DNA from 2 places in the Caulobacter sp. GW821-FHT11E11 genome. Region 1 is predicted to be linked to the other one. Evidence: predicted binding sites of a transcription regulator. Region 1 holds the regulator's gene; the other holds the start of a gene.
The links. Region 1 encodes HrcA, which represses chaperone genes, less so after heat shock. Its sites were predicted from a motif close to GTTAGCANTCNNNNNNNNNGANTGCTAAC; they were not measured.

Region 1 (9,781 bases):
TAGACGCCTAAGGCCTTAGTCAAACAGCGCCGCCTTCAGCTTGGCGAAGGCGCGGGCGCGGTGGCTCATGGCGTCCTTGGCGGCCGGCTCCATCTCGCCGAAGGTGGTGTCGTGGCCCTCGGGGATGAAGATCGGGTCGTAGCCGAAGCCGCGCGTCCCGCGGCCCGGGAACACCAGGGTCCCGTCGACGCGGCCCTCGACCACCACGGCCGGACCGTTCGGCCAGGCGACGGCGAGAGCCGAGGTGAACCAAGCGGCGTAGTCTTCCGTGCTCGTCGCCTCGATCCGCTCGGCGACCTTGTCCATGGCCATGGCGAAGTCCTTGCCCGGACCAGCCCAGCGGGCGGAGTAGATGCCGGGCGCGCCGTCCAGCGCCTTGACCGACAGGCCGCTGTCGTCGGCCAGGGCCGGCAGGCCCGACAGGTCGGCGGCGTGGCGGGCTTTCAGCAGGGCGTTGCCGACGAAGGTGCTTTCGGTCTCGTCCGGCTCGGGCAGGCCCAGCTGGCCGGCGGTGACGATCTCGAAGCGACCGTCCAGCAGGGCGGCGATCTCGGGCACCTTGCCGGGATTGTGGGTGGCGGCCACCAGCTTCGATCCCATTTCAAGCTTCAGCGCCATGTCCATCACTCCTGGGGGAAATCACCTGATGCGGCTCCTTTACTCTCCAATTTCGCCCTTTGCCCGCAAGGTTCGTGTGCTGGCGCTCGAAAAAGGGCTGTCGGAGCTCTTTTCCCTGGAGATCGTCGCGCCGTTCCAGGACGAGACGCTGCGCAGCCAGAACCCGCTGTGCAAGGTGCCGGCCCTGATCCTCGACGACGGCGAAGTGATCTTCGATTCCGGGGTCGTCGCCGACTATGTCGACAGCCTCGCCGAGCCCCGCTTGATCCCGCAGGTCCAACCCGCCCGCCGCCGCGCCCTGACCCTGGAAGCCGCCGCCGACGGCATGGGCGACGCTTCGGTGCTGGTCGTGCGCGAGCGGATGCGGCCGCAAGCCGAGCATCGCCAGGACCTGTTCGAGCGTCAGCTACGGGCCGTGAATGCGGCGCTAGATCTCTTCGAGGCGGCGGTGGTCGACGGCGGCCTGTCGGGCGAGCGCTTCGAGATCGGCGAGATCGCCGTGGCGGTGCAGCTGGCCTACCAGGACGTGCGCCAGGTCAGCGACTGGCGGGCGGGTCGGCCGGCGCTTTCGGACTGGTTCGGAGTCGCCTCGAAACGAACCTCCATGGTCGCCACACACGCCACTGTGACCTAACGGCAACTGTTCCCAACCCACGTGCATCATTACGGTAGTTTAATATCGTTTCTCGATAAACGAGATTGGCGGAACCGAAATCGCCGCCTATCTGTTGACTGTGGCGAGGGACCGAATGGCTCGGCCCCGACCACGTCGCTCAAACTGGAAAACAAGATGTCCGCCGCCCGCCTGTTCCGCATCGCCGACAAGGTCGTCATGACCGCCATCACCGCCGCCCTGATCGTGGCGGTTCCGGTGTCGGCCGTGGCGTTCGTGGTGCAGACGCTTTAAGGCGAGCCAAGAGTTTCCAGGGTTTCCAAGCCCTAGCTTTTGACGTCTCCTCGCGACGCGGGGCATGTTTGAGCGTCGCTGTTGGGGAGCAGCCATGCGCGCGTTGGGGCCCGGCTCCGTATCGAGTTTCCTGAAGATCATCCTCGACGTCATCTACGTCGGGCTTTGGATCTTCGTGAGCCTTCTGTCGCTGTTCACGCTGGTCGCCCTGCTGTTCAGCTTCAATCCCGAATTGCTGGCCTCGATGTTGCCGATCAGCGACGCCGTGGAGGCCATCAGCCGCAACGGCGCGCTGTTCGCCGGGGCGCTGGCGGCCTACGCCCTGCTGCTGGGCGGCTGGATGATCATCGTCGAGCGGCTGCGCAAGATCTTCGCGACCCTGACGGCCGGCGACCCCTTCCATCCCGACAACGTGGTGCGCCTGCGCCTGATCGGCCTGGTCCTCGCGGGCCTGGAAGTCGGGCGCTACGTCTTTTCGGGCATGGCCCGCTGGCTGGCCCCCAAGGCCAAGGTCATCGACGACAGCTTCACCCTGACCGCCTGGTTCTCGGTGCTGGTCGTCTTCGTCCTGGCCGAGGTCTTCCGCGAGGGCGCCCGCCTTCGTCGCGAAGCCGAACTCACGATCTGAACCGGAGCGATCGCCGCATGCCTGTCCGCGTGAACCTCGACCGCGTGCTGCTGGAACGGCGCATGTCGCTGACCGAGCTCTCCGACCGGGTGGGTGTGACCATCGCCAACCTCTCGATCCTGAAGACCGGCAAGGCCCGCGCCGTCCGCTTCTCGACCCTGGACGCCCTGTGCCGCGAGCTGCAGTGCCAGCCGGGCGACCTGCTAACCTTTGAATACGGCCCGGCGGACGGGCTGGACGAGGACTAGTAGGCGCGGCCCTGGCCGTCCTCGCGCCATTTCAGGATCAGCTGGCGGTCGCGGAATTCGAAGGCCTCCAGCCGCTTGAGGAAACTCATCCCCAGCAGCGACCCGCTCATCGGGGCCTTGTTGACCATCACCCGGAAACCTTCCAGGCGAATGGCGCCGACCTCGAGGGTGGTCGCGTCATAGGCGGCGCTGTAGCCCTTGCCGTTGGCGGTCTCGGACTCGTAGCCATAGTTCAGGGTGTCGACGGGGATGCCTAGGCGGCGGGCGTCGGCGGGGCTGAGCACGGTCTCGGTGGCGCCGGTGTCGACCATGAACCGCACGCGCTGGCCGTTGATCAGGCCGTCGACGACATAGTGGCCGTCCTCGCCCTGCGGCACGACCAGGGTGCGCTCGCCGACGGTCACCGGCGTGCCGACGTTGAAGGCCAGCTGCAGGCGCTGCGGGACCTGCATCAGCTCGGCGCGGTATGCATAGCCCAGGGCCAGGACGGCGATGATCCCGGTCCAGACCGCCGCATATTTCAGATATTGGCGCGGCGAACCGTGCAGGCCACGCAGCAGCACCGTCGAGACCAGCACGACCATGCCCAGGCGCAGGAACAGGCTGGCCTGGTCGTCGCCGGTCTGGATCGCCTCGGGATAGGCGCGCATCAGGGCCACGATCAGCACGCCGACGGCGGCCAGCAGGCCGAGCCACAGCCACAGGCGATGACGCGGAGCCGCCGGCCGCGACGGCGTCGCGGCGGCGGGCGGGTCGGGTTGCTCCCAGGGACCCTTGGTCAATTCAGGCGTCGCTTCTTCAGCAGGCTGGCGCGGTCCATCGAACGGATCTCGACCTCGAAGCTGTCGCCTTCGCGCAGGATCTTCAGGGGCACGCTGACGCCGGCGTCGCCCAGACTCCACATCCGGTCGTAGAACTCGGCGAGGTCCGAGATCGGCTGGCCATCGACGGCCAGGATCAGGTCGCCGGCCCGCAGCTCGGCGCGGGCGGCCGGGCCCTTGGGCGAGATGCCGACGATGACGACGTGGTTCTCCATCTCCTGGGCGAAGACGCCCAGCCACGGGCGCGGCGGATGCGGGCTGCGGCCGCGGGCCAGCTCGTCCAGGATCGGCGGCAAGAGCTCGGCGGGCACGAACATGTTGATCGGCTTGGCGTCGCCGTTCTGGTCGCGGCCTTCCAGGGTCAGGGAGCCCAGGCCCACCAGGTCGCCCTTGGGGCCGATCAGGGCCGCGCCGCTCCAGTGCGGATGGGCGGGGCCGGTAATGATCGCCTCGTCCAGCAGATATTCCCAGTAGCCGGCGAACGGCATGCGGGCCAGGACCTTGCCGGCCACGGCGTGGGCGCGGCCACCGGCCCCGGCGGCGATGACCGACGAGCCGGCCTCCAGGTCCTTGGCGCTGCCGATGGTCATGACCGGCAGGTCCAGCGGCTCCAGCGCCTGGACCAGGCCGAGGCCCGAGCGGACGTCCAGTCCCAGCACGTGGGCCGGCACGCGGCGGCCGTCGTTGCGGGTGAGGGTGACTTCCTCGGCCTCGGTGATCAGATAGGCCATGGTCAGGACGAGGCCGCCGGGTCCGACGACCACGCCGTTGCCGACGCGCTCGGTCCCCAGGATGCCGGCCGTATAGGCGTCGGGCGGGACCTGGGCCTCCAGCGCGACCATCGAGGCCAGCGCCTGGTCCAGGTCGAAGCGATACGCCTCGGCCGACGGGCGCAGGCGGGCTTCGACTTCGTAGCCTTCGAACGGGGTGGTCACGCGAAACTCCTGATCTTCAGATTAGGAATCTGGGACCGTTACCCCGTTCGAACAAGTGCGGTGGGGAGGCTTTAACCGCCGATCGCCTCGCGTTGCAGGGCGAACAGCTCGTTGATGCCCTTCTCGGCCAGCGCGTACAGGCTTTCGAACTCGGCGCGGGTGAAGCCGCGCTTTTCGCCGGTGGCCTGAATCTCGCAAATGTCGCCATTGCCGGTCAGCACGAAGTTGCTGTCGGCCTCGGCGTTCGAGTCTTCCTCGTAGTCGAGGTCGAGCACCGGCACGTCGTTGAACACACCGCACGAGACGGCCGCCACCTGGCCCAGGATCGGGTCGGCCTTCAGCACGCCCTCTTCCAGCAGGTAGTTGACCGCCAGGCGCAGGGCGACCCAGGCGCCGGTGATGGCGGCGGTGCGGGTGCCGCCGTCGGCCTGGATGACGTCGCAGTCCAGGCTGATCTGGCGCTCGCCCAGGGCCTTCAGGTCGACGACGGCGCGCAGCGAGCGGCCGATCAGGCGTTGGATCTCTTGCGTGCGGCCGGTCTGCTTGCCGGCGGCGGCCTCGCGGCGGCCGCGGGTGTGGGTGGCGCGGGGCAGCATGCCGTACTCGGCCGTGACCCAGCCGGCGCCCTTGTTGCGCATCCAGCCGGGGACGTTTTCCTCGACCGTGGCGGTGACCAGCACCTTGGTGTGGCCGAAGCTGACCAGGCACGAGCCTTCGGCGTAGCGGTTGACGCCGGTTTCCAGCATGACAGCGCGCAGCTGGTCGGGGGCGCGTTCGGACGGACGCATGGGAAACTCCTGGCTTTCAGGGCTATTTGAATGTGTGTGGGTGGCGCTTATCCTATTGAGAGCCGAACTTGAAAGAGGCCGACAGCTTTTGTCCGCCGACCGGGTCCCAAACGACACGCCCTATGGCCCTAAAAGCATGACGCATCTTTTCCCGGGTCCGATCGTCCGCGCGCCGGGCCTCACCGAGCTGGACACCCGCGCCCGCGATATTTTCCGGCGCGTGGTCGAGTCGTATCTGGAGACCGGCGAGCCCGTCGGCTCGCGCACCCTGTCGCGGGCGGGGCTGGCCTTGTCGCCGGCCTCGATCCGCAACACCATGCAGGACCTGGCCCAGCTGGGCTTGCTGGACGCGCCCCACACCAGCGCCGGCCGCCTGCCGACCCATGCGGGTCTGAGGATGTTCGTCGACGGCCTGCTGGAGGTCGGCGACGTCGCCGAGGCCGACAAGCAGGCCATCGAGGCGCGGCTGGCCGTGAAGGGCCGCTCGTTCGAGGAAGCCCTGGCGGAAGCCTCGTCGATCCTGTCTGGCCTGGCCGGCGGAGCCGGCATCGTCGTCACGCCGGTCCGTGAGGGCGGGGTCAAGCATGTGGAGTTCGTGCCCCTGGGCGGTGGCCAGGTGCTGGCGGTCATGGTGTTCGAGGACGGCCAGGTCGAGAATCGCCTGATGCGCCAGGCCCCAGGGGTGACGCCCTCGGCCCTGCAGGAGGCGTCCAACTTCCTCAATGCCCGCCTGCGCGGCCGCACCCTGTCGGAGACGCGAACCGAGATGGGCGGCGAGCTGGACATCGCCCGCCGGCAGCTGGACGAGACCGCCGCCCGCCTGGTCGAGGACGGCCTGGCCGCCTGGAGCGGCGGGGAGGGCGACGCGCGCTCGCTGATCGTGCGCGGTCAGGCCAACCTGCTGGCCGATGCGCGGGCCCGCGAGGACATCGACCGCGTGCGCCAGCTGTTCGACGACCTGGAGCAGAAGGGCCAACTGATCGGCCTCCTGGACGACGTTCGTGACGCCGAGGGCGTGCGCATCTATATCGGAGCCGAAACGCGCCTGTTTTCGCTTTCGGGTTCCTCGGTGATCGCGGCGCCCTATATGACGGGCCGACAGAAGGTGCTGGGAGCGATCGGCGTGATCGGTCCGGCGCGATTGAACTACGCCCGAGTCATTCCGTTGGTGGACTATACCGCCCGGGTGCTGGGGCGGATGATGGATGGATAAGGACTGTACGAGATGACCGACGAGCAAACGCCGGCTGAAGACATCGCCTTCGAAGCCGATGACGCTTCGCAAGAGATCGAGGCGCTGAAGCTGGAAGTGGCCGCTCTGAAGGAGCAGGCGCTGCGCTACGCCGCCGAGGCCGAGAACACCAAGCGCCGCGCCGAGCGCGAGATGAACGACGCGCGCGCCTATGCGATCCAGAAGTTCGGCCGCGACCTGCTGGGCGTCGCCGACAACCTATCGCGCGCCACGGCCCACAGCCCCAAGGATTCGACCGACGCGGTGGTGAAGAACTTCATCATCGGCGTCGAGATGACCGAGAAGGAGCTGCAAGGCGCCTTCGAACGCAACGGCCTGAAGAAGATCGACCCTGCCAAGGGCGAGAAGTTCGACCCGCACCTGCACCAGGCCGTGACCGAGCAGCCCTCGACCGAGGTCGCCGCCGGCGGCGTGGTCGCCGTGCTGCAGGCCGGTTACGAGCTGATGGGCCGCCTGGTGCGTCCGGCCATGGTCGCCGTGGCGGCCAAGGGTTCGACCGGTCCGGGCGGGCCCGAACAGGCCGGTGCGTCGGCAAATCCGTATGCCGGAGCCGGCGCGGATGGCGACAACTCGGGTGGTTCGTTCGACACGAAGGCTTGAGTTCGACGTTTCTAAGCTAAAGGGGCGCGGAAATGACCGCCGCGCCCCCTTCCCCCGTTCGCGCATTGCGATAATGTCGGCGGTCCATTCTCAACGGGGGTAGCGGTCGATTCCATCGGCCGACCGCGCGATCTGGACCGACTATGAAGCTTACCATCGAACGGGCGGCGCTCCTGAAGGCGCTGGGTCACGTGCAGAGCGTCGTCGAGCGCCGCAACACCATCCCGATCTTGTCGAACATCCTGCTGTCAGCGGAGGGCGATCGCCTGTCGTTCTCGGCGACCGACCTGGACATGGAGATCATCGACGAGGGCTTCGCCCAGATCGACGTTCCCGGCCAGATCACCGCGCCGGCTCACACCCTGTACGAGATCGTCCGCAAGCTGCCCGACGGCGCCGACGTCTCGCTGAGCTTCAGCGGCGATGATCCGCGCCTGGTGATCCAGGCCGGCCGCTCGCGCTTCAACCTGCCGGTGCTGCCGGCGGGCGACTTCCCGGTGATGAGCAGCGACGGCCTGTCGAGCCGCGTCGCGGTCGACACCAACGAGCTGATCCGCCTGATCGACAAGACCCGCTTCGCGATCTCGACCGAAGAGACTCGCTATTATCTGAACGGTCTCTACGTCCACACGGTCAACGAGGGTGGCGAGACCAAGCTGCGCGCCGTGGCCACCGACGGCCACCGCCTGGCCCTGGCCGAGATGCCGGCCCCCGAGGGCGCGGCCGGCCTGCCGGGCGTGATCATCCCGCGCAAGACCATCGCCGAGGCCCGCCGCCTGATGGAATCGGCCGGCGAGACGGTCGATCTGCAGCTCTCGCCCCAGAAGGTCCGCTTCGAGTTCGGCGCGGCCGCCCTGACCTCCAAGGTCATCGACGGCGCCTTCCCGGACTATCTGCGCGTCATCCCGCGCGACAACGCCAAGATCCTGACGCTGGACAACGACCTGTTCGCCAAGGCCGTCGACCGCGTGGCCACCATCTCGGCCGAGAAGAGCCGCTCGGTGAAGCTGGCCATCGAGCCGGGCCGTATCACCCTGACCGTCCGCAACATGGAAGCCGGCCAGGCCGTGGAAGAGGTCGAGGTTGATTACGACGGCGAGCCCTTCGAAATCGGCTTCAACGCCCGTTACCTGCTGGACGTCTGCGGCCAGATCGCCGGCCCGCAGGCCGAGTTCCGCTTCGCCGACCCGGCCAGCCCGACCCTGGTGGTCGATCCGGTCGATCCGGGCGTGAAGTACGTGCTGATGCCGCTGCGGGTCTGATCCGCGGTCTTTGTCTTGAGAAACGGGCGCCTTGGGCGCCCGTTTTGCTTTCGGGGTTCCGTCATGAAGAAGCTGCTCGCCGCCTCGGCCGCCGTCCTGGCCCTCGCCGCCGCCGTTCCCGCGCTCGCCCAGTCGGTCGAGCGCAGGGAGATGGGCAACCAGATCCTCGAGAACGTGCCGGTCGCGCCGCCCGCGATCCGCGAGAGCCTGGCCAGGTACCAGAACGCCCGCTCGGCCTATTTCGGCGACTGGAGCGCGGATGGCGGCATCGTCATCACCACGCGTTTTGGCAACACCAACCAGCTGCACACCGTGGCCGCGCCCGGCGCCGACCGCAGCCAGATCACCTTCTATGACGAGCCCGTCGGCGGCGCCCACACCCTGCCGGGCGGCCAGATCCTGTTCTCCAGGGACACCGGCGGCGACGAGTGGTTCCAGCTGTTTCTGCGCGACGCCGACGGCAAGACCAAGCAACTGACCGAGACCGGCACCCGCAACGGCTCGCCGGCCTGGTCCAAGGACGGCTCGGTCCTGGTCTGGTCGCGGTCGACCAAGGGCTCGGGCGACTCCGACGTCCTGATGCGCGACGCCTCTGGCGCGACGAAGGTGATCTACAAGGGTCAGGGCCAGGTCTCGCCGCTGGCGGTGTCGGCCGACGGCAAGACGGTGCTGCTGGGCCGCTACTTCTCGATCTCGGAGTCCAAGCGCTGGCTGCTCGACGTCGCGACCGGCAAGCTGACCGAGCTGAACCCGAGCAAGACCAAGATCGCCTACAGCGGCGGCAAGTTCACGCCGGACGGCCGCAGCGTGCTGCTGCTGTCGGACGAGGGCTCGGACTTCCAGCGCCTGACGCAGATCGACCTGGCCACGGGCGCGAAGGTGACCCTTTCGGGTGAGCGTCCGTGGGATGTCGAGGACTTCGCCCTGTCCGATGACGGCCGCATCCTGGCCTATGTCGTCAACGAGGACGGCTATTCGAAGCTGGTGGTGCAGGACTTCCGCACCCGCCGCGCCCTGCCGCAACCGCAGCTGCCGGCCGGGGTGGTCAGCGACATCGCCTTCTCGCCCGACGGGTCGAAACTGGGCTTCAGCCTGGCGACCCCGACCGCGGCGAGCGACGCCTGGAGCTGGGGCGTGACCGACGCCAAACTCGAACGCTGGACGGCCTCGGAGCTGGGCGGCCTGGACGCCAAGGCTTTGGCGACTCCAGACCTGGTCCGCTACCCGTCGTTCGACAAGCGCTCGATCCCGGCCTTCGTCTACAAGCCCAAGCTGGCGGCCGGCCAGAAGGCGCCAGTGATCATCGACATCCACGGCGGGCCGGAAGGCCAGTCGCGCCCGACCTTCAACGCCTTCCACCAGCACACGGTGGCCGAGCTGGGCGCGGCGGTGATCGTCACGAACGTCCGCGGCTCGACCGGCTATGGCAAGACCTACCTGAACCTCGACAACGCCGAGAAGCGCGAGGACTCGGTCAAGGACATCGGCGCCTTGCTGGACTGGATCAAGACGCAGCCGGACCTGGATCCGTCGCGGGTCGTCGTCTACGGCCAGTCGTACGGCGGCTACATGTCGCTGGCCGTGATGACCCACTATTCCGACCGTCTGGCCGGCGGGGTCGAGCGCTACGGCATCAGCAACTTCGTCTCGTTCCTGCAGAACACCGAGGCCTACCGCCGCGACCTGCGCCGCGTCGAATATGGCGACGAGCGCGACCCCAAG
Region 2 (9,781 bases), on a different contig from region 1:
CAGGGCCATCTGGTCGGCCAGGCCCCGGATGCGCGCGGCCTCCTTCGACGACAGGTCGCGCGGCGGATGCGGCAGGATCGCCCGCTTGCCCAGCAGCTGGGGGCCATCGCCCGAGAACACGACCTCCAGGTCCGGGGTCTCGGCGAGCGAGCGCGCGGCGTGCGCCAGGGCGCGCTTGAAGGGTTCGGTCGGGCTTTCGGGCTTGGAGGCCATGGCTTCGAGTTAGCGGCGCCGGGCGGCGAAAACAAGGAACGGCGTGCGCGGACGAGACGTTGATTTTCTAACGGCGCCGTTCGCGCGCCCCTGGAAGGAAACGCAAATGCTCAAGTGGGCCATCATTCTCGCTGTCGTCGCCCTGATCGCCGGGGCCCTGGGCTTCACGGGCGTCGCCGGCGCGGCGGCCGGCGTGGCCAAGATCCTGTTCTTCCTGTTCCTGCTCGGCTTCGTGATCGTCATGCTGCTGGGCGCGACCGTGTTCAAGGCGGCGACCGGCCCGAAATAGGCCGCCGCACGCCTTGCGCGGGCCGGAGCGGACGTCGACCCCGCCGCCGGCATAAGATGGCGCTAGGACCCGTGGGTGGGTCCTAGCGTCCCGCGTACGTCTTGGCCTGGCGATCGACCAGCGCCACCAGGTCGCCCATCTCCACATTCACGTCGATCAGGTGCAGGCCCCAGTCCTTCAGGACGCCGGCGCCCGGGATCACGATATCGCCGGTGATGTCGTCGGCGCGCGGGTCGGCCGGATCGGCGTTCACCTTGATCGCCAGGTAGGTGAAGTCGCCTTCGCTGACGCACTTGGCCGACAGCAGGCCTGGCAGCGACACGAACGGCGTCGTCACCTTCAGGTCCTTGGCGAAGGGCTTGGGCTCGCCGCTCGACAGGAAACCCTTGCTGCTCAGATAGGCGTGAACGGGCGTCTCGTCGGTCGAGGCCTTGCCGGCCAACAGGGCGGCGGGGTTCACGCAGCCGGCGCGGCGGCCCTGCTCGTCGGTCTTGCCAAAGCGGCTGTTGGCCGGCGGCGGGGCGCTCTCACGGAATGAGACATAGGTGACGAGGCACCCGGCCTGGTCGGCCTTCGTGCACAGCGGGATCGATCCGAACTTGCCGTCGGCGACCGGGGTGTTCATGCCCAGCACATAGGCCGAGATCATCTGCTTCTGGGCCGGCTTGCCGTCGACTTCGTTCTTCAGCAGGTCCAGCAGCATGCGCGAGCCCTGGCTGTGACCCAGCAGGACCACGCCGCGGCCCTTGTTCTCGTTGGCCAGGTACCAGCGCCAGGCGTCGCGGACGTCGCCATAGGCCAGGACGCCGTTGCCCGGCGAGGGCTGGCCCATCATCACCGTGCGCAGGGCCGCCAGTGTCACCTGGCGGTACATCGGCGCGAACACCCGGCACTTGCTGGCGAAGCGGGCCAGCTGCTGCTCGACCACCCGGCGCTCGGCCTCATCGATGACCATGTCGCTGTTGCCGCCCGGATCGGTCGAGACGGTCGGATAGACGTAGAAGCAGTCGTAGCCCGGCGCCGTGGCGGCCTTGAAGGCCTCGGTCGAGGTCTTGCCGTCCGTCTGGACGATGGTCGTCGTCTGGTCGACCGCGCAGGCGTCGGCTCGGCCCGGCCAGCACAGCCAGCTGTCCTTATTGCCGTAGTCGTTGGGGGCGATATTCGCCGGGGCCTGCGCACAGGCCGCACCGGTCAGGGCCAGGCCCAGGGTCAAGGCCATCGCGGCCAAGGTCTTCGCCATCCGTCTCTCCCCATCGCGCTCAAACGCTCGTTTGGCGCGGAGCATGACCACAGAGAACGCCGCTCGCCAAGGGGTCTTGGCGCGGGGATTGCGGGAACAGGCGGGAGTTGTCCCGCCCCGGGACGGCAGAGCTTTGCGTACGAGGTCGGCGATGACTGTCCGGACCCTTCTTCTTGTCGGCGCGGCGGCCGTGTTCGCCAGCGCGACGGCGGTTTCGCCGGTCCTGGCCGACGGCTTCCCCGGCGCGCCGGTGCGCGGCGAGCATGTGCCGAAACGGGCCGCCCCGAAGCCCCGCACCCGGATCGTCTATGTCGACCGCCCGGTCGTCGTGGAAAAGCGCGTGCCGGTCTATGTCGACCGTCCCACCACCCAGATCGTCGAGAAGGTGATCGACCGGCCCGTCATCATCGAGAAGCGCGTCGAAGTGCCGATCGTGAAGGTGGTCGAAAAGCCGGTCGTCGTCGAAAAGCGCATCGAGGTCCCCGTCGAGCGGATCGTCGAGAAGCGCATCTATGTCGACCGTCCCGTCGATCGCGTGATCGAAAAGCCGGTGATCGTCGAGAAGCGGGTCGAGGTGCCAGTCGAGCGCATCGTCCAGGTGCCCGTGGACCGCGTCGTCCAGGTTCCCGTCGAGAAGATCGTCAAGGTCGAGCGCGTCGTCGAGAAGCCCGTCTATATCGACCGCCCGGTCTATGTGGACCGTCCCGTCTATGTCGATCGTCCCGCGCCCCGCTACCAGGAGCGCGCGGTCGAGAGCTACGAAGAGACCCGCGAGACCGAGCGCTACGAGGAGAGCTCGTCGTCTTCGTCCTATTCGGGTTCGCGCTACGGTTCGGGCGGCGGCTGGAATGCCGGCTCGGCCCCGACCCAGGCCTGGGGCTATGTCGAACCGCCGCCGCTGCCGATGGGCTATGTCGGCGCCCAGTCGGGCGGGCGTGGCGGTGGCTATGGCGGTTACGGCCTGGTGGGCGGTGGCGGCTGGGCCGGCGGCTACGCCTCGGGTCGTTCGTCCGCGTCGGCCAGCGCTTCGGCCTCGGCGTCCTCGTCAGTCTCGGTGCGTGTCGGCGGCCGGGGCGGCGGTGGCGGCTGCAACTGCGGCGGCGGCAAGAAGCACTAGAGCGACAGCCAGCGACGCGGGTTCTTGTCACCGAGAGACCGCGCCTCGCCAGGCTTCAGGCCCAGGTCACGCATGCGATAGGCGACGATCTCGCGCAAAGCCTCGACGGGCTCATTGCCGCCCACGGGGCTGGAGGCCACGGAACCGGCGTTCTGCGCCAGGTCCACGGCTGTCCATTCGGCCTGGGCCCGGTCGGCCTTGCCGACGGCGAAGTAGTGGCGGACGGGCGTACGCTCGCCCGGGACCTCGACCATCACGCCGATGACCCAGCCTTGAACGATCAGATCGGCGTCGGGGCGCTGGCGAAACATCCGCCGCATGTAGTCCCGTCGGCGCTGAAAGCAAATCCCGATCGCTGGCTGTTTTCGATCGCGCGTGTAACCTCAGGTCGATCGGGCCGAGGAGAAGCCATGCGTGTCGTGATGCTGTTGCTGGCGGTCATGGCCCTGTGCGTGCCGCCCGCGCGGGCCGCCGAGGAGGCGAGGTCACTGTTCGCGCCGGCCGGCCACGCCGAGGCCCGCCTCCTGGAACGCGCCCGTCGCCATGCGGGCCGGGGTGAGAACGACCAGGCGTTGGCGGTCTATGAGGAACTCTTCCGCCGCCAGCCCGACTTCGCCTCGGCGATCACCGAACGCGCCTTCCTGCGGGAGAAGATCGGCGACCTGGCCGGGGCGCGGACCGACTATGAGCGGGTCTTGGCGCTGGCGCCGGGGCGCGAAAAGTCCTGGAGTCACACGGCGTGGATCCGGGCGCTGATGAAGGACGACCTGGACGAGGCCTCGCGTCGCTGCGACCGCGCCCTGACGATCCAGCGCTCGCTGGACGCCGTCGACTCCTGTGGCTTCGTGGCCTTCCAGCGCGGGGACCATGCCGGCGCGCTGGCGCTCTACGACGAGGCCCTGCGCTTGGCGCCGCGCGCGGATTCCTCGCGCTACATGCGGGGCATGACCCATCTGCGCCTGAGGCGGGAGGCCGAGGGGCGCGCCGACGTCGCCAAGGCCTTGAAGGGAATGCCGTCCCTGGCGGACGTGTGGGCCCGCCGAGGCGTGCCGGCGTCCTAGCCGATCAGCTGGAACGCCGCCTGGCTGATCAGGCCCAGCACCAGCCACGCCGAAAGCGCGACGACGACCAGGGTCGTCCGCGATGTGCGACGCCGACGATAGGTTGGAAGTTCACGCACGAACGCCATCACCCGCTCCATGCTTCAATCTTGGCTGGGGTTGTTAACGCCTGTGGCGAAATTCGGATGCGGACGATTTTCGCCTCTCACGGGAAGGTGAGAGCGCTGTTATGTGAGGTGCGCTTCTGCACAGCGCCGGCCGGTGGCTTGAGCGCAACTTCCTCTGCGGAAACAATCGTATGGGGAGGTCGCGATGTCGGGAATACCGGACAACGCCGTGGTGCGCTTTCACGCCTATTCCGACCAGAATTACGTGATTGGGCACGTGGACGAATACCAGAACGGCTACGGCGCGGCGGTCCTGCGGCCGTTGAGCGGCTACAACGACAACACCACGCTCTGGCGCGCCAAGTACGTGCCGAACGGCTTCTCGCTGCAGTGGGTGGCGGGCGAGGGACCCAATCCGCTGCGGCTGGGCTTTGGCGACGAGGGGGACGCCCTGCGGCTGAGCGCGGAGTTCTACTCGGCCTTCACCACCGACTACCTGGACGACACCTGGTTCGCGCTGAACAACTATGACCACAGCCAGGTCGCCGACATCGACCATGCGAACATCGGCGATGGCGTGCGGATCCTCAGCTACGCGTGGCACGGCGGCGACAATCAGAAATGGCGCGCCGAGGTGATCGGCTAGGCGCCAAAGAAAAAGGGCGGGACCTTTCGGACCCGCCCTCGATCGTTTCAGCGTTGAGCTGAACTTCTAAATTAGAAGTCCATGTCGCCCATGCCGCCCGGCATGCCGCCGCCGGCCGGAGCGCCGCCGCCCTTCTTGGGGGCTTCGACGATCGCGGCTTCCGTGGTGATCAGCAGGCCGGCCACCGAGGCGGCGTTCTGCAGAGCCGTGCGGACGACCTTGGCCGGGTCGATGACGCCGTCGACGACCAGGTCGACATACTGCTCGCTCTGGGCGTTGAAGCCGAACGCGCTCGAGTCGCTTTCCAGGATCTTGCCGACCACGATCGAACCTTCGACGCCGGCGTTCTCGGCGATCTGGCGGATCGGCGATTGCAGGGCGCGACGGACGATGGCGATGCCGGCCGTCTGGTCGTCGTTGTCGCCGGTCACGCCAGCCAGGGCCTTGGAAGCCCACAGCAGAGCGGTGCCGCCGCCCGGGACGATGCCTTCATCGGCGGCCGCGCGGGTCGCGTTCAGGGCGTCGTCGACGCGGTCCTTCTTTTCCTTCACTTCGACTTCGGTCGAGCCGCCGACGCGGATGACCGCAACGCCGCCGGCCAGCTTGGCCAGACGCTCTTGCAGCTTTTCCTTGTCGTAGTCCGACGTGGTGTCTTCGATCTGGCGCTTGATCTGGGCGATACGGGCTTCGATCGCTTCCTTCTCGCCAATGCCGTCCACGATCGTGGTGTCGTCCTTGGTGATCGAGATCTTCTTGGCCTTGCCGAGCATGTCGAGCGACACGTTCTCGAGCTTGATGCCCAGGTCTTCCGACACGACTTGAGCGCCGGTCAGGATGGCGATGTCTTCCAGCATGGCCTTGCGGCGATCGCCGAAGCCCGGAGCCTTGACGGCGGCGACGCGCAGGCCGCCACGCAGCTTGTTGACGACCAGCGTGGCCAGGGCCTCGCCTTCGACGTCTTCAGCGATGATGACCAGCGGGCGGCCCGACTGGACGACGGCTTCCAGCACCGGCAGCAGCGGCTGCAGCGACGACAGCTTCTTTTCGAACAGGAGGATCAGCGGCTCTTCCAGCTGAACTTCCATCTTGTCGGCGTTGGTGATGAAGTACGGCGACAGGTAGCCGCGGTCGAACTGCATGCCTTCGACGACGTCGAGTTCGGTTTCGGCGGTCTTGGCTTCTTCGACGGTGATGACGCCTTCGTTGCCGACCTTGTCCATGGCCTTGGCGATCATCTCGCCAACTTCCTTGTCGCCGTTGGCCGAGATGGTGCCGACCTGAGCGATTTCAGCGTTGGTCGTGACCTTCTTCGAGGACTTCTTGATGTCCTCGACGGCGATCAGGACGGCCTTGTCGATGCCGCGCTTCAGGTCCATCGGGTTCATGCCGGCGGCGACCGACTTGAGGCCTTCCTGGACGATGGCCTGGGCCAGGACCGTGGCGGTCGTGGTGCCGTCGCCGGCCTTGTCGTTGGTCTTCGAGGCGACTTCGCGGATCATCTGCGCGCCGAGGTTCTCGAACTTATCCGACAGTTCGATTTCCTTGGCGACCGAGACGCCGTCCTTGGTGGTGCGCGGGGCGCCGAACGACTTCTCGATGACCACGTTGCGGCCCTTGGGGCCCAGGGTCACCTTCACGGCGTTGGCGAGGATGTTGACGCCGCGCAGCATCTTGTCGCGCGCGTCGGAACCGAAATAAACGTCTTTAGCGGCCATGGAGGGCGCCTTTCTGAAATAGGAATTTCTAGGAAGAAAGCGTCTGGAAACAGGGAGGGATTAGCCCTCGACCACGCCCAGGACGTCGCTTTCCTTCATGATCAGGAGGTCCTGACCGTCGACCTTCACTTCCGTGCCCGACCACTTGCCGAACAGGATGCGGTCGCCAGCCTTGACGTCCAGGGCGACGACTTCGCCCTTGTCGTTACGCGCGCCGGGGCCGACGGCGACGACTTCGCCTTCCTGCGGCTTTTCCTTGGCGGTGTCGGGGATGATGATCCCGCCCTTGGTCTTGGTTTCTTCTTCGACGCGCTTCACGAGGACGCGGTCGCCCAGGGGACGAAATTTCATGGGTGTTCTCCGTCGGAACGGTTTCAAGTAAGGCTGCGTCGGACCGGGGAGCGTTGCTGTTAGCAGTCGCTCCCATCGAGTGCCAACGTCGGGCGTGAGTTAGGCAGGGGGCTCGGGGGAGTCAAGGACGACGCCCGCGAACTTTTCGCGAAGGGTTAATTCAGAGGAGCCTTCGATGATCGATCATATGGGCGTGACGGTCCGTGATCTCCAGGCGGCCAAGCCGTTTTATGACGCCGCGTTCGGCGCTCTGGGCATCGCCGTGGTGATGAGCGTCAGCGCCGAGCAGACCGGCAGCACGGCGTTCTATGGCTACGGCCCCACCGCCGACCGGCGCGACATCCAGGCCGGCAAGCCCAGCTTCTGGATCAGCCAGGGCGAGACCCTGACCGGCCCGATGCACGTGGCCTTCATCGCCGCCGACCGGTCCCAGGTCGACGCCTTCCACGCCGCGGCCCTGGCGGCGGGCGGGACCGACAATGGCGGCCCCGGCGTGCGGCCTCATTATCATCCCAATTACTATGCCGCCTTCGTGCTTGACCCGGACGGTCGAAACGTCGAGGCCGTCTGTCACGCGCCCGCCTGAGGATCCTTGATGTCCAGCTATGTCCTGTCGCTGCTCCTGGCGGTCCTGGCCTGCGTCATCGGCGGCACGCTGGGCGGCATGATCCTGGCGCGGCCTCAGACCATGCTGGGCCTGGCGGGACTGGCCGACGAGGACACCCCCAAGACGCCGCTGCTGGCCGAAGGGCGGGCCCTCGGCGGTGTGCTGATCGCCTCGCACGGGGTGGCGGCGCTGTATCTGGGCTACCAGCCCCGCATCGGCGCGGCCATGGCCCTGGCTTTGGCCGTCGCCTGGCTGGGCGCGGCGACGGGCCGGGCGCTGTCGGCGGCGCTGGACGGCGCGGACCAGCGCTTCAACACCGGCGCCATGGTGTTCAACGCCCTGATCGGCGTGACCCTCAGCCTGCCATTCTTCCAGATCGGCCGCGTGGCCCTGCGCGGCGTTACGAACCTGGCCTGAAGCCTTCGTGGGCTAGCAGCCAGCGCTTGCGCTCGATGCCGCCGCCGTAGCCGGTCAGGGTTCCGTCCATGCCGATCACCCGGTGGCAGGGCGCGACGATGCTGAGCGGGTTCGAACCATTGGCGTGGCCGGCGGCGCGGATCGCGGCTGGACGCCCGGCGCGGCGGGCCAGTTCGGAATAGGTGATGGTCTCGCCGGCCGGGATCTGCGTCAGGGCCGTCCACACCGCGTGCTGGAACGCCGTGCCGTTGGTCGTCCAGGCGATGGTGTTCAGGGCGGCGAACTTACCCGAGAAGTAGGCGGTGATGGCCTCGCGGACGGAGGCGGGCGCCGCGCCGGCATCCGGCCGCAGCGGGCCGTAGTGGGTCTTCAGCAGCCGATCGAGGCGGTGCTCGTAGTCATGGAAGTCGACGGCGCGCAGCAGGCCGGCCTCGTCGGTGACGATCAGCAGCTCGCCGATGGGCGATGGCGCGCGGTCGAGAACAAGACGGGCGGGACGACTCATCGGGCGATCATCGCCCGGACGCGATGAGCCGTCCGCCCGGATTTTGCTACCGGATCCCCGGCACCTGCATGGCCGCTTCCTTCTCGGCCTTCTGCTTGAAGACCAGGTCGCCGTACTTGCCGTACTCCATCCGCGCGATCGTGCGCTGGTGCACCTCGTCCGGGCCGTCGGCCAGGCGCAGGGTGCGGATGCCGGCATAGGCCTTGGCCAGGCCGAAGTCGGTGGTCACGCCGCCGCCACCGTGGGCCTGGATGGCGTCGTCGATGATCTTCAGGGCCAGGCGCGGGGCCGCGACCTTGATCATGGCGATCTCCAGGCGGGCCGACTTGTTGCCGGCCTTGTCCATCATGTCGGCCGCCTTCAGGCACAGCAGGCGGCACATCTCGATGTCGATGCGGGCGTCGGCGACACGCTCTTCCCACACCGAGTGGTCCGAGACGTACTTGCCGAAGGCTTTGCGGCTCATCAGGCGCTTGCACATCTTTTCCAGCGCGACTTCCGCCGTGCCGATGGTGCGCATGCAGTGGTGGATGCGGCCGGGGCCCAGGCGACCCTGGGCGATCTCGAAGCCGCGGCCTTCGCCCAGCAGCAGGGCGTCCTCGACCGGCACGCGCACGTCCTTGAGGATGACCTCGGCATGGCCGTGCGGGGCGTCGTCATAGCCGAACACCGGCAGCATGCGGACGATCTCGATGCCCGGCGCGTCCAGCGGCACCAGGACCTGGCTCTGCTGCTGGTGGCGGCTGGCGTTGTCGGGATCGGTCTTGCCCATGACGATGGCGACCTTGCAGCGCGGGTCGCCCACGCCCGAGGACCACCACTTGCGGCCGTTGATGACGTAGTGGTCGCCGTCGCGCTCGATGCGGGTCTCGATGTTGGTGGCGTCGGAGCTCGCCACCGCCGGTTCGGTCATCAGGAAGGCCGAACGGATCTCGCCGTTCATCAGCGGGCGCAGCCACTTCTCCTTCTGCGCCAGCGTGCCGTAGCGCATCAGCACTTCCATGTTGCCGGTGTCGGGGGCCGAGCAGTTGAACACTTCCGAGGCGAAGCCGATCTTGCCCAGCTGTTCAGCGATCAGGCTGTATTCCAGGTTGGTCAGCTGCACGCCTTCGAACTGGAAGGTGTCGTCGACGTGGGTCTGGCCGCTGTGCGGCGGCATGAAGAAGTTCCACAGGCCGGCGGCCTTGGCTTTCGCCTTCAGCTCCTCGACGACCTGGACGACCTTCCAGCGCTCGGCGCCGAGGACGTTCATCTCGGCCTCGTAGACCGGGATCGCCGGAACGATGTGCTCGTCCATGAACGCGGTGACGCGATCCAGGAAGGCGCGCTGCGTGGGGGAGATGTCGAAGTCCATGGTCGTTCCCTCTGCCCGGTTCTCTATGTGTCAAACGCTTGTTTGAAGTGGTTGTAAACTGGCTTTACGCGGGCGGCAAGCGGTCCCGTCGCGTAAGCCGACTTGTCATGACGGCGCTCCTGACCGAAAACGGGGACATGCTGACCTTGACCGCCGACA

Region 2: a site for HrcA is predicted at 6,798-6,826, ahead of groES (co-chaperone GroES). Genes of this name have one in related genera too.

The regions. Positions count from the first base shown of each region.
Region 1 is NZ_JBXARO010000001.1:461,818-471,598, forward strand. Features, by position in the region: gene hemW (radical SAM family heme chaperone HemW) at 1-23, opposite strand, end outside; gene rdgB (RdgB/HAM1 family non-canonical purine NTP pyrophosphatase) at 16-618, opposite strand; gene AC1RR5_RS02360 (glutathione S-transferase N-terminal domain-containing protein) at 647-1,252, shown strand; gene AC1RR5_RS02365 (hypothetical protein) at 1,409-1,525, shown strand; gene AC1RR5_RS02370 (DUF2975 domain-containing protein) at 1,620-2,153, shown strand; gene AC1RR5_RS02375 (helix-turn-helix domain-containing protein) at 2,171-2,401, shown strand; gene AC1RR5_RS02380 (retropepsin-like aspartic protease family protein) at 2,398-3,183, opposite strand; gene AC1RR5_RS02385 (S1C family serine protease) at 3,180-4,157, opposite strand; gene rph (ribonuclease PH) at 4,229-4,945, opposite strand; gene hrcA (heat-inducible transcriptional repressor HrcA) at 5,082-6,158, shown strand; gene grpE (nucleotide exchange factor GrpE) at 6,171-6,797, shown strand; gene dnaN (DNA polymerase III subunit beta) at 6,941-8,059, shown strand; gene AC1RR5_RS02410 (S9 family peptidase) at 8,123-9,781, shown strand, end outside.
Region 2 is NZ_JBXARO010000004.1:114,974-124,754, reverse strand. Features, by position in the region: gene cobT (cobaltochelatase subunit CobT) at 1-213, opposite strand, end outside; gene AC1RR5_RS10965 (DUF1328 family protein) at 320-502, shown strand; gene AC1RR5_RS10960 (DUF3089 domain-containing protein) at 585-1,742, opposite strand; gene AC1RR5_RS10955 (IMCp domain-containing protein) at 1,894-2,859, shown strand; gene AC1RR5_RS10950 (hypothetical protein) at 2,856-3,170, opposite strand; gene AC1RR5_RS10945 (tetratricopeptide repeat protein) at 3,270-3,920, shown strand; gene AC1RR5_RS10940 (hypothetical protein) at 3,917-4,048, opposite strand; gene AC1RR5_RS10935 (hypothetical protein) at 4,233-4,673, shown strand; gene groL (chaperonin GroEL) at 4,745-6,388, opposite strand; gene groES (co-chaperone GroES) at 6,449-6,739, opposite strand; gene AC1RR5_RS10920 (VOC family protein) at 6,915-7,325, shown strand; gene AC1RR5_RS10915 (DUF4345 family protein) at 7,335-7,763, shown strand; gene AC1RR5_RS10910 (methylated-DNA--[protein]-cysteine S-methyltransferase) at 7,747-8,268, opposite strand; gene AC1RR5_RS10905 (acyl-CoA dehydrogenase family protein) at 8,315-9,622, opposite strand; gene AC1RR5_RS10900 (GNAT family N-acetyltransferase) at 9,760-9,781, shown strand, end outside.